3 regions of the Shewanella sp. AS16 genome follow, and region 2 is predicted to be linked to each of the others. Evidence: predicted binding sites of a transcription regulator. Region 2 holds the regulator's gene; each other region holds the start of a gene.

Region 1 (4,549 bases), on a different contig from region 2:
CTGCGGATCTGCGCCCGGATTGAGATTGACGCCGCGCAGGGACAATAATAATCCCTGTTCGCTGCCGACGACTCTGGGGCGTGTGTCTTGGGCCAGGAGGGCGTCGCTATCGACCTTGGATAGCCCGGCATGGGTTATCCACTCCTTAGCCTTCTGATGTCGGTATTGTAAATGCAGCCACAACAGGCCATCGGCGGGATCCCAGAGCCTGGCCTCATCACTGTTAAGCCGGGCTCCGGCCCGTTCACCGGACAAGACTAAGCCATATACAAATTCATCCTGCATGGAGTGATCCTTGGTCGAGTGCACGAATAAAATTCAAACTAACTGATTTTTGTGGGGAAAAGAAGTATTTCAAACCTGGGTTCTTGAAGTTTGGCCATTTAGCCGCAGCATCCCGGGCAAGTTAGTCGGCAATGGGTTAAAATTGGCTTATCGGATGTGATCATGAGTATGAGTGAAAGATGGAATACGAGTTTCGGCGTAATAGTTTGGATGGCACCGCCATCGCCAGGTTTAGCATGGATCATGAGGCCTTGGGTCAATGGTTCTCCGAAGAATTGGCCAATAACAGCCAAAGTTATGAGCAAATTTGTGGAGCCATGGCGCAACTGCGCAGCGGCAAGCTGAATAATTGGCGCCTGGTGGGGGCCGATTTGACCCTGGAATTGGACAGGGAGCAGGCCAGGGTTTACGCCAATGTGCTGGGGTTCGATGAAGAGCATGATCTCGATGAATCCATGTCCTTGTACGACGCCGAATCCGAATCTTACTGTGGCCTGGAAGATTTCGAACAGGCGCTGTTGAGCTGGCATAAGTTTCTCAATCGTCATGGCGAATGAGCCAAGGCTTGGATGCCAAGCTGTATTTAATGATTTCCGGCCTGAGCCGACATGTTGGGCTCAGCTGGTATTTCTGTGCCGGCGATAAACAGCGAGCATAATACTTGGAAAACCAATTTCAGTATCGCTTCACCTCATCCTCGAGAGTTAAACGGTATAATCTAAATTCAATATCAAAGTTTAATAAAATGTTGCCATATATTTACTATATTGTTTTGTATTTGCAAGGTTTGCTATTTATTTCATTTTTATTTCCATTCGATGACATTTTGTATTATTGTACGCGCCGCTAGGAGAGCAATGGCATTGTTGTATTTTAAACCAAGATGCTTAGTTTTTTAATGGATTAAATTACCTCACTATTATCACGCCATTCAACTTTGCTCCCGGTATAACAATTAAGGGAATAAATTGATGAAACAAACTACCGCCGCACTGGCAATTTTACTGAGTCTTGCAAGCACAACTGCCATGGCCGTCCAAGATAACAGCTATCAGCATGAAGCCGGTCTTAACTATAATGGCAACTCAGAAGAATTCGGTGATGGTATCTGGAATGCCAACTACCGCTATTATTTCAAATCCGTAGATCAAACCAAGGGTCCATATGCCCTGAATGGTTTCCTGGCGCAAGAAAGCAACCTGGGAGCCAATTACAGTAACTATGACGCACTGGATGCTGATATCTTTGGCATAGATGGAACCTATGTTTTTGACTCTAAATGGTTTGTTTCTGCCAACTATTCAAGAATTGACGTTGGCAGCCATGACGCTAATACCTACGGAGCCGAAGTAGGTTACTACTTCAACAATGCCTCGTCCGTGTCGGCATTCTTCAACGATGGCGATAACAACATCGAAGAATCTTACGGTTTAAAGCTGCGTAGCTTTATCGCGTTGAAATCTACCTCAGGTGTAGACTTATCGGCGAATTGGACGCATGTCGATTCTGATGATGCCTTCAATGTGAAGGCCGATTGGTATATCAATAAGGCTTGGTCTGTTGGCCTTGGTTATAGCGATAATGGCGACGATGACAACTTCAGCGTTTCCACCGCTTACTGGTGGCGTTTATCCGACAGTTTCTCTGCCAATTTTGGCTTGGCTAAAGTGCTTGATTCAGATGTCGACGGTGTCGATATAGGTCTGGGATTAACCGGCCGGTTTTAAATGATAAGCGCTGAGTGAGCCGCTGGCTTATGCCGGCGATAACATTTGCCGAATAAAGAATGGCGAAGCATCATGCTTCGCCATTTTTTTATCCATATCCATATCTGTATTCCGCAGCTGCTGTCGGAGCTGGCCCGATATTTCAGTATCAAGCATGCCCTCATTTGATCAACTTAAGCAATTCCTTGAATCTGTCGCCTTGAGCCTCGGTCTGCAGTTCGAATAACAGGGATTCGACATTGGTCAGCAGCGCGCCTCTCTGGGTCATCATCCGGATCCCCAATTGCTTATATTCCAACTCCCTGGATGAAACTGCATCGGCGAGCAGATGCACGTCATAACCATGGTCGAGCAGATCGCGGCAGGTCTGATAGACGCAGACATGGGTCTCTATGCCCGCCAGTAACACTTGTTTCCGTCCAAGCCCTGTCAGCGCCGCTCTCGCCTCATGGCACTGCCAACCACTGAAATGTTGCTTGTGCAAGGGAGTGCTGCTCCGGCTGAGCAAGGTCTGCAACTCCGGGCTGGTTGGGCCGAGTTTAGCCGGCAGTTGTTCCAACCAAATCACCGGAATGTCAAACAGTTGGGCCCCGAGGATCAGGCGGCTCAATTGCTGATGCAGTCGCTCCGTCTGGTCCATGCATTGGGCCAGTTTGCCCTGCACATCGACTATCATGAGTACCACTTCTTCGGGTTTTAACATACTTCCTCCTGAGACATCGACAGACACCCGCCGCTTCGCCGCTTAAAAAGACTCACAGACATGATGACATGGGCAGCAGCCATTAGACCAGCCGGTGTCGGTCGTCTTGCCGCTATTTGAATTAAAGCCAAACCCAAGAGATAGGCCAATTCATGCGAATGACTCGGCGCACCGTCAGGGGGCATGTCGTGCATAAATGCACCTTTTTAGTGCGTTGTTATGCGCCAGCAATGAGTGCTTCACGGCTAAAACCCATAAAAAACAGTCCGGTATATTTTTGGCTCGATGCTTGAATTGATTTGGCTACAAATAGATAACAAACAGATTTTGGAGGTCGGGATGAAACTCGTCAGCGCTATCATCAAGCCATTTAAATTGGATGATGTCCGTGAAGCTATCGCCGCAATAGGCATTGAGGGGATGACAGTGACCGAAGTGAAGGGCTTCGGTCGGCAGAAGGGGCACACTGAGTTGTATCGTGGTGCCGAGTATCAAGTCGACTTCCTGCCCAAGGTGAAGTTGGAGATAGCGACCAAGGCCGAAAATTTGGATCTGCTCATAGAAGCCATCACAGCCGCTGCCCATACGGGCAAGATAGGCGACGGTAAAATTTTTGTAACCGACCTGGAGCAAGCCATACGTATTCGTACCGGCGAACTCGACACAGAAGCATTATAAGGGGGATGCATGGAAGAATTAACTAAACTCGGGCTCACAGTCGCAGAATTGAGATTTGCACTGGATACCTTTTATTTCCTGATGTCGGGGGCGCTGGTGATGTGGATGGCGGCAGGGTTTGCCATGTTGGAAGCCGGGCTGGTGCGTTCGAAAAACACCACGGAAATATTGACCAAAAACGTCTGCCTGTACGCCATTGCCTGTATCACCTACCTGATCGTCGGTTATAACATCATGTATGTCGACAATGCCGAGGGAGGCTGGTTGCCCTCCCTGGGGGCCTTGATAGGTTCTCAGGCGGCCGATGCGAGTCATGCCCTGGAATCTGACTTCTTTTTCCAGGTGGTGTTTGTGGCGACGGCCATGTCCATCGTTTCCGGGGCTGTCGCCGAGCGGATGAAGCTGTGGGCATTTCTGGCCTTCTCGGTGGTGATGACGGCCTTCATCTATCCGGTTGAAGGCTATTGGACCTGGGGTGGGGGCTTCGTGTCGAAAGCCGGGTTTGTCGATTTCGCCGGCAGTGGCATAGTGCATATGGCCGGCGCCGCCGCCGCGATTGCCGGTGTCTTGTTGCTAGGAGCCCGTAAGGGAAAATATGGTCCGGATGGTCAGGTGAATCCCATCCCGGGTTCCAACCTGCCGATGGCGACCTTGGGCATGTTCATTCTGTGGATGGGCTGGTTTGGCTTCAACGGTGGTTCCCAGCTGATGGTGTCCGATGCCGCCAATGCCAGTTCGGTGGCGAAAATTTTCCTCAATACCAATTCGGCCGCCGCCTTCGGTGCCGTCTCTGCCCTGGTCGTGTGTAAGATGATTTGGGGCAAGGCGGATCTGACCATGATACTCAATGGCGCCTTGGCAGGCTTGGTGGCGATAACCGCAGATCCCTTGTCACCTTCCCTGATGCTGGCCGGCATCATAGGTTTGGTGGCCGGTGGCCTGGTGATCTTCGCCATCATAGCCTTGGATCGCATCAAGATAGACGATCCCGTAGGTGCCATTTCGGTGCACGGCGTCGCCGGATTCCTGGGACTGATGTTAGTGCCTCTATCCAACCCGGATGCCAGTGTGACAGGGCAGCTGTTTGGCGCCTTAGTCATCTTTTTCTGGGTGTTTGCCGCCTCGCTGGCGGTATGGTTTGCGCTTAAACTGACCA
Region 2 (4,549 bases):
CCGAGGCCTGTTTATCCCCTTGAATGAGGGTGATGCTGGCATCGAAATCCGACGCCAAGATTGCAAGCTTGGTGGCGGCCCTGGCGTGCAGCCCCAGCTTATTGCAGATGGTGACCTGACGTTCAAGCTTTGGCATGACTCAGTTCCCTATGGCGGGCCTGCACCTTATGTTTACCGTTGGCGAAGCGTTTGGCCAGTTGTTCGGCAACATACACAGATCTGTGCTGGCCACCTGTGCAGCCTATGGCGATCGTCAGATAGCTGCGATTGTTGCGCTCCAGGTGCGGCAACCAGGTTTCCAGCAGGTTTTCTATCTGCCAGATGAACTTATTGACCAGGGGCTGACGGCTCAGGAAGTCCTGTACCGGCTCATCCAGGCCGGTGAGCGGCCGCAGTTCCGCTTCCCAGTGAGGGTTGGGCAGGAAACGTACATCGAACATGAAGTCGGCTTCGGTTGGCATGCCATGCTTGAAACCGAAGGATTCGAAGTTGATCACCAGCTCTTTGTCGACACTGCCGAGCAGGATCTGCCTGACCTGGTCGCTCAGTTCATAGATATTCAGGTTGGAGGTATCTATGTAGTGATCGACCAGCTTAGACACGGGCTCGAGCAACTTGCCTTCGAGCTTGATGGCTTCCTGCAGCGAGACCTTGCTCTTGGATAGGGGGTGCAATCTGCGGGTTTCACTGTAGCGTTTGAGCAATACCTTGTCGCTGGCATTGAGGTAGAAGCTGCTGAGTTCTGTCCCCTGCGGCAACCGGGCGAGCTGTTGTTCCAGCACCTTCTCCTGCTCCGGCATGTTGCGCACATCTATGCTGATGGCCACCAGATCGTTGCTGCCCTTGAACTGTTCCAGCAGGCTGCCGATGAGCTGCAGTGGCAGGTTATCGACACAGTAGTAGCCCAGATCTTCCAGTACCCGCAGGGCAACAGATTTTCCTGAGCCGGAGCGGCCCGAGACTATGACAAGCTTCATCCAGTGATTACCTGATAGAGTTCCGATTCATCGCAGGTCTTGCGCAGCTGTTTCAATATCAGCTTATTGCTGAGTTTTTCAGCCATGCAAGACAGGGTGCTCAAGTGCAGTTGACATTGATCTGCCGGGACCAGCAAGGCAAACAGCAGGTCTACCGGTTGTTTGTCTATGGCATCGAAGGCAATGGGTTCCTCACACTTGACCAACACGGCAATAGGTTGCTCTATGTCGGTCAAGCGCCCGTGTGGGATAGCGATACCATTGCCTATGCCAGTACTGCCCATTTTTTCTCGCGCCACCAGGCTTTCAAAGATCGCCTGAGATGAGAGGTTTGGGTACTGGGCCGCAACTAAGTCGCCTATGAGTTCCAGTACCTTTTTCTTACTGCCTGGAGTGGCGCAGGTGGTGCATTCCGGCCGCAGTATGCTACTAAGTTGCATTATTAGTGTTTTGTCAGCTTCTCTTTGTGTTTAATTACCTGACGGTCGAGTTTATCGATCAGGACGTCTATCGCGGCATACATATCGGCATGCTCCGAGGTGGCATACACCTCACCACCGGTAAGATGGATTTTGGCTTCGGCAATCTGTTGCGTTTTCTCAACATTGAGCACAACGTGCACATTATTGATCTGTTCGAAATGGCGTTCAAGTTTTGAAAATTTTTCTTGTACATAATCACGCAATGAATCTGTGATTTCTATGTGGTGCCCAGTCAGATTAATTTGCATATACCTCTTCCTCCAATGTCCTAAGTGTCTATAAACTCTTACGTTGATTTGAGGGGGGGATCAACATGGCTTCACGATATTTGGCTATGGTGCGCCGGGCAACATTGATCCCCTGTTCTGCCAGAAGTTGCGCCATTTTGCTGTCGCTCAGAGGCTTCTTCTGGTTTTCCGCCGCGACCAGCTTCTTGATGAAGGCGCGGATAGCGGTAGATGAGCACTCGCCACCATCGTCGGTACTGACGTGGCTGGAGAAAAAATATTTTAGTTCAAACAGGCCTCTTGGGGTATGCATATATTTCTGGGTGGTCACCCTGGAAATGGTGGACTCATGCATCTCGACGGCCTCGGCGATATCGTTGAGCACCATGGGCTTCATGGCTTCCTCGCCATACTCGAAAAAGCCCTGCTGGTACTGGACTATGCAGTTGGCTACCTTGAGCAGGGTGTCGTTGCGACTCTCCAGGCTCTTGATAAACCATTTGGCTTCCTGCAGATGTCCGCGGATGAACTGACTGTCGGCCTGGCTCTTGGTGCTGCGGGCCATGGCGGCATACTGTTGGTTGACACTGATCTTAGGCATGCAGTCCGGGTTGAGCTCGACCACCCAGCGTCCGCTTTTCTTCATGACAGAGACATCCGGGATCACATACTCATCATCGACAGGGGTGATGAGCAATCCCGGGCGCGGATTCAGCGTCTGGATCAGGGCTATGGCCTGCCTCAGCTCATCTTCCTTGAGCCGGGTCTTGCGCATCAGGGTGCGAAAATCGCGGCCGGCGATGAGTTCAAGGTGATCTTTAATCAGGAGCCGGGCATTGTCTATGTGGGGGGTATCGGCGGCAAATTGCGCCAGTTGGATCAGCAGGCATTCACTTAGGTCGCGGGCCGCGACTCCTATGGGATCGAAATGCTGAATGCGCTTGAGCACGGCTTCGACTTCATCCAGCTCTATCTCAGGGTTGCCCATGGCATCGAGTATCTCTTCCATGCTCTGGGTCAGGTAACCCTGTTCGTCTATGGCATCTATGATGGCCGTCGCTATCGCCAGGTCGGTTTCCGAGAAGGGGGTGAGATTCTTCTGCCATTCCAGATGCTCATACAAGCCATCGCTGGTTTCCCCCTGGAAGGGCATATCGTCCTCCCGCATGCCGCCGGAGCCGGAATTGGGCGAGGCGGTGAACACTTCATCCCAGGTGGTGTCCATGGGCAGCTCATCCGGCATGGACTCCTGGGTCAGAGATTCGGCGGTATCAACGGTCGAACTGTCCTTGTCCGTCGACACTTGGCTGTTGTCGCTGAAGTCGGTATCCGGCTGCGCCGGATTTTCGTTGGTGCCGGCAGCCTCATAGCTATCCTCCTCCTGCTCGAGAAGGGGATTGGAGTCTAGTGCTTGTTGGATCTCTTGTTGCAGTTCCAGTGACGAGAGTTGCAACAGACGTATCGCCTGTTGTAATTGGGGCGTCATGGTTAACTGCTGACCCAGTCTTAACTGGAGTGACGCTTTCATCTTACCGCTGATCCCTACTTATTATTCTTGAACACAATTGTTGGCTCATTGGTGTTGGCTCGCTGGTGTTGGTGATAGTGCCGACTGTCAACCCGCCATGGTCTGAAAGTGCCGGCCCATGCCTTAACTATAGCCTGAATTGTTCTCCTAAGTACACAGCCCTAACTTGCTGATTGTCTAGGATCTCTGCCGGCGTTCCTTCGGCAATAAGATTGCCGTGGCTGACGATATAGGCATGTTCACACACATCCAGAGTTTCGCGCACATTATGGTCCGTTATCAACACCCCCAAGCCGCGGATCTTCAGGTGTTCGATGATTTTTTTGATGTCGATGACGGAAATCGGGTCGACCCCAGCGAAGGGCTCATCCAGCAGGATAAACTTGGGGTTGGCCGCCAGTGCCCTGGCTATCTCGACCCGGCGGCGCTCGCCGCCGGAGAGGGACATGCCCTGACTGTCACGGATATGGGTGATATGGAATTCTTCCAGCAGGTTTTCCAGCTGTTCTTCCCGCTGCTGCGCCGTCAGTGACGAACGCGTCTGCAATACGGCCATGATGTTGTCATGGACTGTGAGCTTCCTGAAGATGCTGGCTTCCTGGGGCAGGTAGCCTATGCCTTTACGGGCCCGCAGGTGCATGGGATCTGTGGTGAGATCGTCATCGTCGATGAAGATCTGTCCCTTGTCGCTCTTGACCAAGCCGACGACCATATAGAAGGTGGTGGTCTTGCCGGCACCATTGGGGCCGAGCAGACCTACGACCTGGCCCGTCTTTACCGTCAGGCTGACATCCTTTACCACCTGGCGGCTCTTATAGCTCTTGGCCAGGTTCTCGGCTCTCAAGGTAATCTGTGTCATTCCTGCTCCTGCTGGTTAACCTGCGGCTCGCTCTGTGGCATGGGCTTGGGCTCTTCCTGATAAGTTTCAGGTTGAATGATGGTGATCACCCTGTCATCGCCGTCGCCCGAGCTCTCGGCGATGAGTTTCTGCTCGCCTATGTTATAGCGGATGAGGTTGCCCTTAACTTGGCTGCCGGCCTGATCCAGGCTGGCATCACCCTTGAGGGTCAGGGTGCGGCTGGCTAATTCGTAACGTATTTCCTTGGCGCTGGCCGATGCCGGACGGCCATCATCGAGGATCTGCGAATAGGTGGCAGGATCCCCTATGGCGACCAGCACCTTGGCGCCATCGTTTTCGGGAGAATAGGCCCTCAGTTCGCTGGCGTGGATCTTGATTGACCCCTGAGTCACTTCGACCGGGCCGAAGAAGATCAGCTGGTTGTTCTTGATGTCGGCGGTTTGGCTGACGGCCTTGATCTTGACTTCTTGCTTGAG
Region 3 (4,549 bases), on a different contig from region 2:
TTGCGGCTGATTTCCCTGTCGCTGGCCAACTCGACCGTCACTGCGCTGCTGCACCTTGGAGGCGCGAGACGACTGTCCAGATTCAGCGGGGTGATCTCGACTCTGGCGTTGTCCGGAGCGGTAATTTTTTTCGCTACTACGGCTTTAGTCTGCGCCATTATGGCCGATATAGTGGGAGTCACAGGCTCATCGGCTGCGAGAGCCGCCAATGGCATGAAGCAAGTGATTAACAACCAAAGTAAATTTACTTTCATAATGAAGATGCTAGCGTCGCACGCTAGAGTATACCTATACTTTCACCGGGCCCGAGCTGGATGTCGTTTATCTGCAGTCTGTCAGAAAATTGACTCAGTCTAAGGCGAATTTTATCTCTGGTGAGTAGTAAGCAATTTATATGCCTATACTCGTATGAGTGCTAGGATACTGCATAAACACAACAACAAGGCAGGGTTATGTCGAGCATTCTTGATTCAGTCAATAAACGTACCCAACTGGTTGGACAAAACCGTTTAGAGTTACTGCTTTTTAAGCTCAATGGACGGCAGCGTTTCGGCATTAACGTATTTAAAGTCAAAGAAGTATTGCAGTGCCCTAAGCTAACCAGCCTGCCAAGACTCAATAAGCACGTCTGCGGCGTGGCCAATATTCGTGGTACCACCATCTCGGTCATAGATCTCAGCGCCGCCACGGGTGGCCGTCCCATCGCCAGTACCGAAAATTGTTTCGTGATCATTTCCGAATACAACCGCAGCGTGCAGGGTTTCCTGGTGAGCTCGGTCGAGCGCATCATCAACATGAACTGGGATGCCATAATGCCACCGCCCAAGGGCGCGGGTCGTTATTCCTATTTGACGGCTGTGACCGAAATCGAGGGCGAATTGGTGGAGATCCTCGACGTGGAGAAAATCCTCGATGAAATCTCACCGGTCAAGACCCAGATCAGCCAGGAAGTGGACGAATCCCTCACCCTGGATAGAGGCCAGCACTACCATATCATGGTGATAGATGATTCGTCGGTGGCGCGCAAGCAGATCATACGTTCGCTGGAGTCCTTGAACCTGCAGATAGACACGGCCAAAGACGGCAAGGAAGCATTGGACAAGCTTAAAGCCGTCGCCACCGAGATGGATAATGTGGCCGATGAGATCCCCTTGATCATCTCGGACATTGAAATGCCTGAGATGGATGGCTATACCCTGACGGCGGAGATCCGTGACGATCCCAAACTCAAGCATATCAAGGTGGTGTTGCATACCTCCTTGAGCGGGGTCTTCAACCAGGCCATGGTGCAAAAGGTGGGTGCCAATGACTTTATTGCCAAGTTTAATCCCGACGAGTTGGCTGCCGCAGTCAATAAACATCTGAGTCTTTAACCTTTTTATACCCGGGCCTGTCCACTAGCCTGGCAACACAGATCCAAGGATGGTCGTTACTTTTTTACCCGTATGAACAGACACTGGCGTGAGTGGTGTTCATCGCAGTTAGGATATTAATGTGCCGAATAAATCACTCGCTGAAGCCGAATATAACCAGTTCAGGTTGTTTTTAGAGCAACATAGCGGCATCGTCTTGGGTGACAATAAGCAGTATCTGGTTCGCAGCCGTCTGGCGCCCCTGATGGGCAAGTATCAGTTACCCTCGCTTTCCGACGTGGTCAAGCAATCGATGAAACCCATAGAGCGTCAACTCAGGGCTGAAGTCATAGATGCCATGACCACCAACGAAACCTTATGGTTCAGGGACAGGTATCCATTCGAATTGCTGAGTTCGGCGCTGTTGCCCGAGTACAGCCGTTTGGGGCGGCCCTTGAAGATCTGGTCGGCCGCCTGCTCCTCCGGGCAGGAACCCTATTCCCTGGCCATGACTGTGCTCGAATATCAACAGCGCAGACCGGGAACCCTGCCTGCGGGCGCGAGCATTCAGGCGACGGATCTGTCACCTTCCATGCTGGAGCGTTGCAAGAATGCCGAATACGACAGCCTGGCATTGGCAAGGGGCCTGTCCGAGGAGCGCAAGCGCCAATTCTTCGATGCCACCCCGACGGGTACCATGAAGGTCAAGGATAACGTCAAGCGGCTGGTGAATTTCCGCGCCCACAACTTGCTCGAGAGTTATACCTTGCTGGGTAAGTTCGACATCATCTTTTGCCGCAATGTACTGATCTACTTCGCCCCGGAGGCAAAGGCAAAGATACTGCGGCAATTTGCTGCCGCCCTGAACCCCAGGGGGATCTTGTTCCTGGGGGCATCTGAGTCCATTGCCGGCCTGACCGATGAATTCGATATGGTGCGTTGCAACCCAGGCATCTATTACCAGAAAAAGACTTAAGCTATTCTTTTAAAAGAAAATCACCGAGATAATTCGGTGATTTTTCATTCTCTCCCGCAATATCTCTACTCGAACTTATTTGTTGGCACATGAATTGCTTTAATTCCGTCAGTGGAATTAGGAGGCAAATTTATGGCGATCAGTTTTGACAAAGCACTTGGCGTGCACCAATACACTCTGGGTGTCCGGGCCCAGCGGGCCGAAGTGCTGTCGAGCAACATAGCCAACGCCGATACTCCCCATTACAAGGCGCGTGATGTCAACTTCGCCTCGGCGATGCAAGCCGCCCAAAGCAAGCAGCATGGTCTGAGGACAGCTGTCACCAACGAAAAGCATTTCGATTTGGCCGCACTTTCTCAGCAAAATGTGCAGTATCGGGTGCCGGATCAGCCCGATACCGGCGACGGCAACACTGTCGATGTGCAACACGAGCAATCGGCTTTCATGCAAAATGCCTTGGAATACCAGATGTCTCTGGGCTTCCTCGACAGCAAGTTTTCCGGGCTGAGAAAGGCCATTAGGGGAGATTAATCATGAGTTTATTCAATATCTTCAATGTGGCAGGTTCGGGCATGTCGGCGCAATCTGTCAGGCTCAACGTGACGGCCAGTAACATTGCCAACGCCGACTCGGTATCGAGCAGCATAGACAAGACCTACCGCGCCAGACAGCCTATCTTCGAAGCCGAATTGGCCAAGGCCAGCAGTCAACAGCTGGACTCGCAAGGGGTCGCGGTCAGAGGCATAGTCGAGAGCGATAAGCCGCTGCTGAAAGAATATTCTCCCGATCATCCCATGGCCGATACCGATGGCTTTATCTACAAACCAAATGTCAATGTGATGGAAGAAATGGCCAACATGATTTCTGCCTCACGTTCGTATCAAATGAATGTCCAGGTGGCTGACGCGGCGAAATCCATGCTGCAGCAAACCCTGAGAATGGGTAAATAATATGAGTCTTTCCGGAGGTTTGCTATGAGCCTAGTCAATAACGTACTCAACACGTCCGCTCAGAATGTTCAGAGCAAGAGCGGTGTGAGCCCCAATTCCGCATCGAGCACAGGCTCGACGGGAAATCCTTTCCTGGACAGCATCAGCTTGCCGGAGGACTCGGGCGTGCCCGAGGCCAAGAGCCAACAGCTGACACAGGATGATTTCTTTTCCCTGTTGAGCCAACAGTTGTCGATGCAGGATCCTTTTAAGCCGGTCGACAACGACCAGATGATCGCCCAGATGGCCTCTTTCTCCACCGTCGACGGCATAGGCAAGCTGAACGATGAAATCGGCAACCTCAACAGTCTGACCACCTCGAGCCAGGCGCTGCAGGCATCCGGTTTGGTTGGCCGCAAGGTGTTGATCCCATCCGATGTGGGTTATAGCTCAAGCGAAGACCCCGGCATCAAGGGGGTGATAAGTACGCCCGAGCCTATGCAGGACATCAAAATAAGCGTCGAAGATGAGTCGGGTCAGTTGATCAAGACCTTCATAGTCGATGGCCGCGAAGGCGGCAACATAGACGTCAGCTGGGATGGATTGGATAAGAATGGCGTGCCGGTCAAGGAAGGCAACTATTCCCTCAAGGCCAGTGGCAGCGTCGATGGCAAGGCCCAGGATCTCGCCGTTTCGACCTACTCGCACGTTTCCAGTGTGTCATTGGGAACCGCCAGTACCGGTGCCATCCTCAATCTGAGAGGCATGGGTGGCATCAAGTTAGCCGATGTATTGGCCGTTTCAGAAACATAACTCGAATTTAATGAATAGGGCGCCCGGCGCCTAACCAAGCATTTAGTCAGAATTAGAGGTGAACTATGTCATTTAATATTGCACTGAGTGGTATCGCTGCGGCGCAGAAAGATCTCAATACCACGGCAAACAACATTGCCAACGTCAACACGGTCGGCTTCAAGGAGTCGCGGGCGGAATTTGCCGATGTCTATGCCAATTCGATCTTTTCCAACAGCAAAACCGCCGTCGGCGGGGGTGCCACCACGACTCAGGTGGCGCAGCAATTCCACCAGGGCAGCCTGCAGTTCACCAACAATGCGCTGGATATGGCCATCAGTGGCAATGGTTTCTTCGTTACCTCTTCTTCGGTCGGCACCCAGGATTATTCCTATACCCGTGCCGGTGCCTTCAAGCGTGACGCGGATAACTTCCTGGTGGACTCGGCCGGCAACTATCTGCAGACTTTTCCGGTCGACAAAGAGGGTAATTCCACCTCT

The links. Region 2 encodes sigma-54, which starts transcription at its own class of promoters, with help from an activator protein. Its sites were predicted from a motif close to GTTGGCACGNNNNTNGNNT; they were not measured.
Region 1: LZP73_RS04775 (P-II family nitrogen regulator) is a predicted target of sigma-54. The motif match lies at 2,992-3,010, and genes of this name have one in related genera.
Region 3: flgB (flagellar basal body rod protein FlgB) is a predicted target of sigma-54. The motif match lies at 2,410-2,428, and genes of this name have one in related genera.

The regions. Positions count from the first base shown of each region.
Region 1 covers NZ_JAKCLK010000001.1:1,059,443-1,063,991, reverse strand. Annotated here, with positions in the region: gene LZP73_RS04795 (zinc transporter ZntB) at 1-285, opposite strand, end outside; gene LZP73_RS04790 (YacL family protein) at 465-842, shown strand; gene LZP73_RS04785 (putative porin) at 1,257-2,012, shown strand; gene LZP73_RS04780 (hydrolase) at 2,173-2,715, opposite strand; gene LZP73_RS04775 (P-II family nitrogen regulator) at 3,055-3,393, shown strand; gene LZP73_RS04770 (ammonium transporter) at 3,403-4,549, shown strand, end outside.
Region 2 covers NZ_JAKCLK010000004.1:170,284-174,832, reverse strand. Annotated here, with positions in the region: gene LZP73_RS12915 (HPr family phosphocarrier protein) at 1-136, opposite strand, end outside; gene rapZ (RNase adapter RapZ) at 123-977, opposite strand; gene ptsN (PTS IIA-like nitrogen regulatory protein PtsN) at 974-1,417, opposite strand; gene hpf (ribosome hibernation promoting factor) at 1,420-1,707, opposite strand; gene LZP73_RS12895 (RNA polymerase factor sigma-54) at 1,736-3,214, opposite strand; gene lptB (LPS export ABC transporter ATP-binding protein) at 3,342-4,073, opposite strand; gene lptA (lipopolysaccharide transport periplasmic protein LptA) at 4,070-4,549, opposite strand, start outside.
Region 3 covers NZ_JAKCLK010000003.1:482,577-487,125, forward strand. Annotated here, with positions in the region: gene flgA (flagellar basal body P-ring formation chaperone FlgA) at 1-254, opposite strand, end outside; gene LZP73_RS10685 (chemotaxis protein CheV) at 453-1,373, shown strand; gene LZP73_RS10690 (CheR family methyltransferase) at 1,489-2,328, shown strand; gene flgB (flagellar basal body rod protein FlgB) at 2,461-2,859, shown strand; gene flgC (flagellar basal body rod protein FlgC) at 2,862-3,278, shown strand; gene flgD (flagellar hook assembly protein FlgD) at 3,303-4,070, shown strand; gene flgE (flagellar hook protein FlgE) at 4,136-4,549, shown strand, end outside.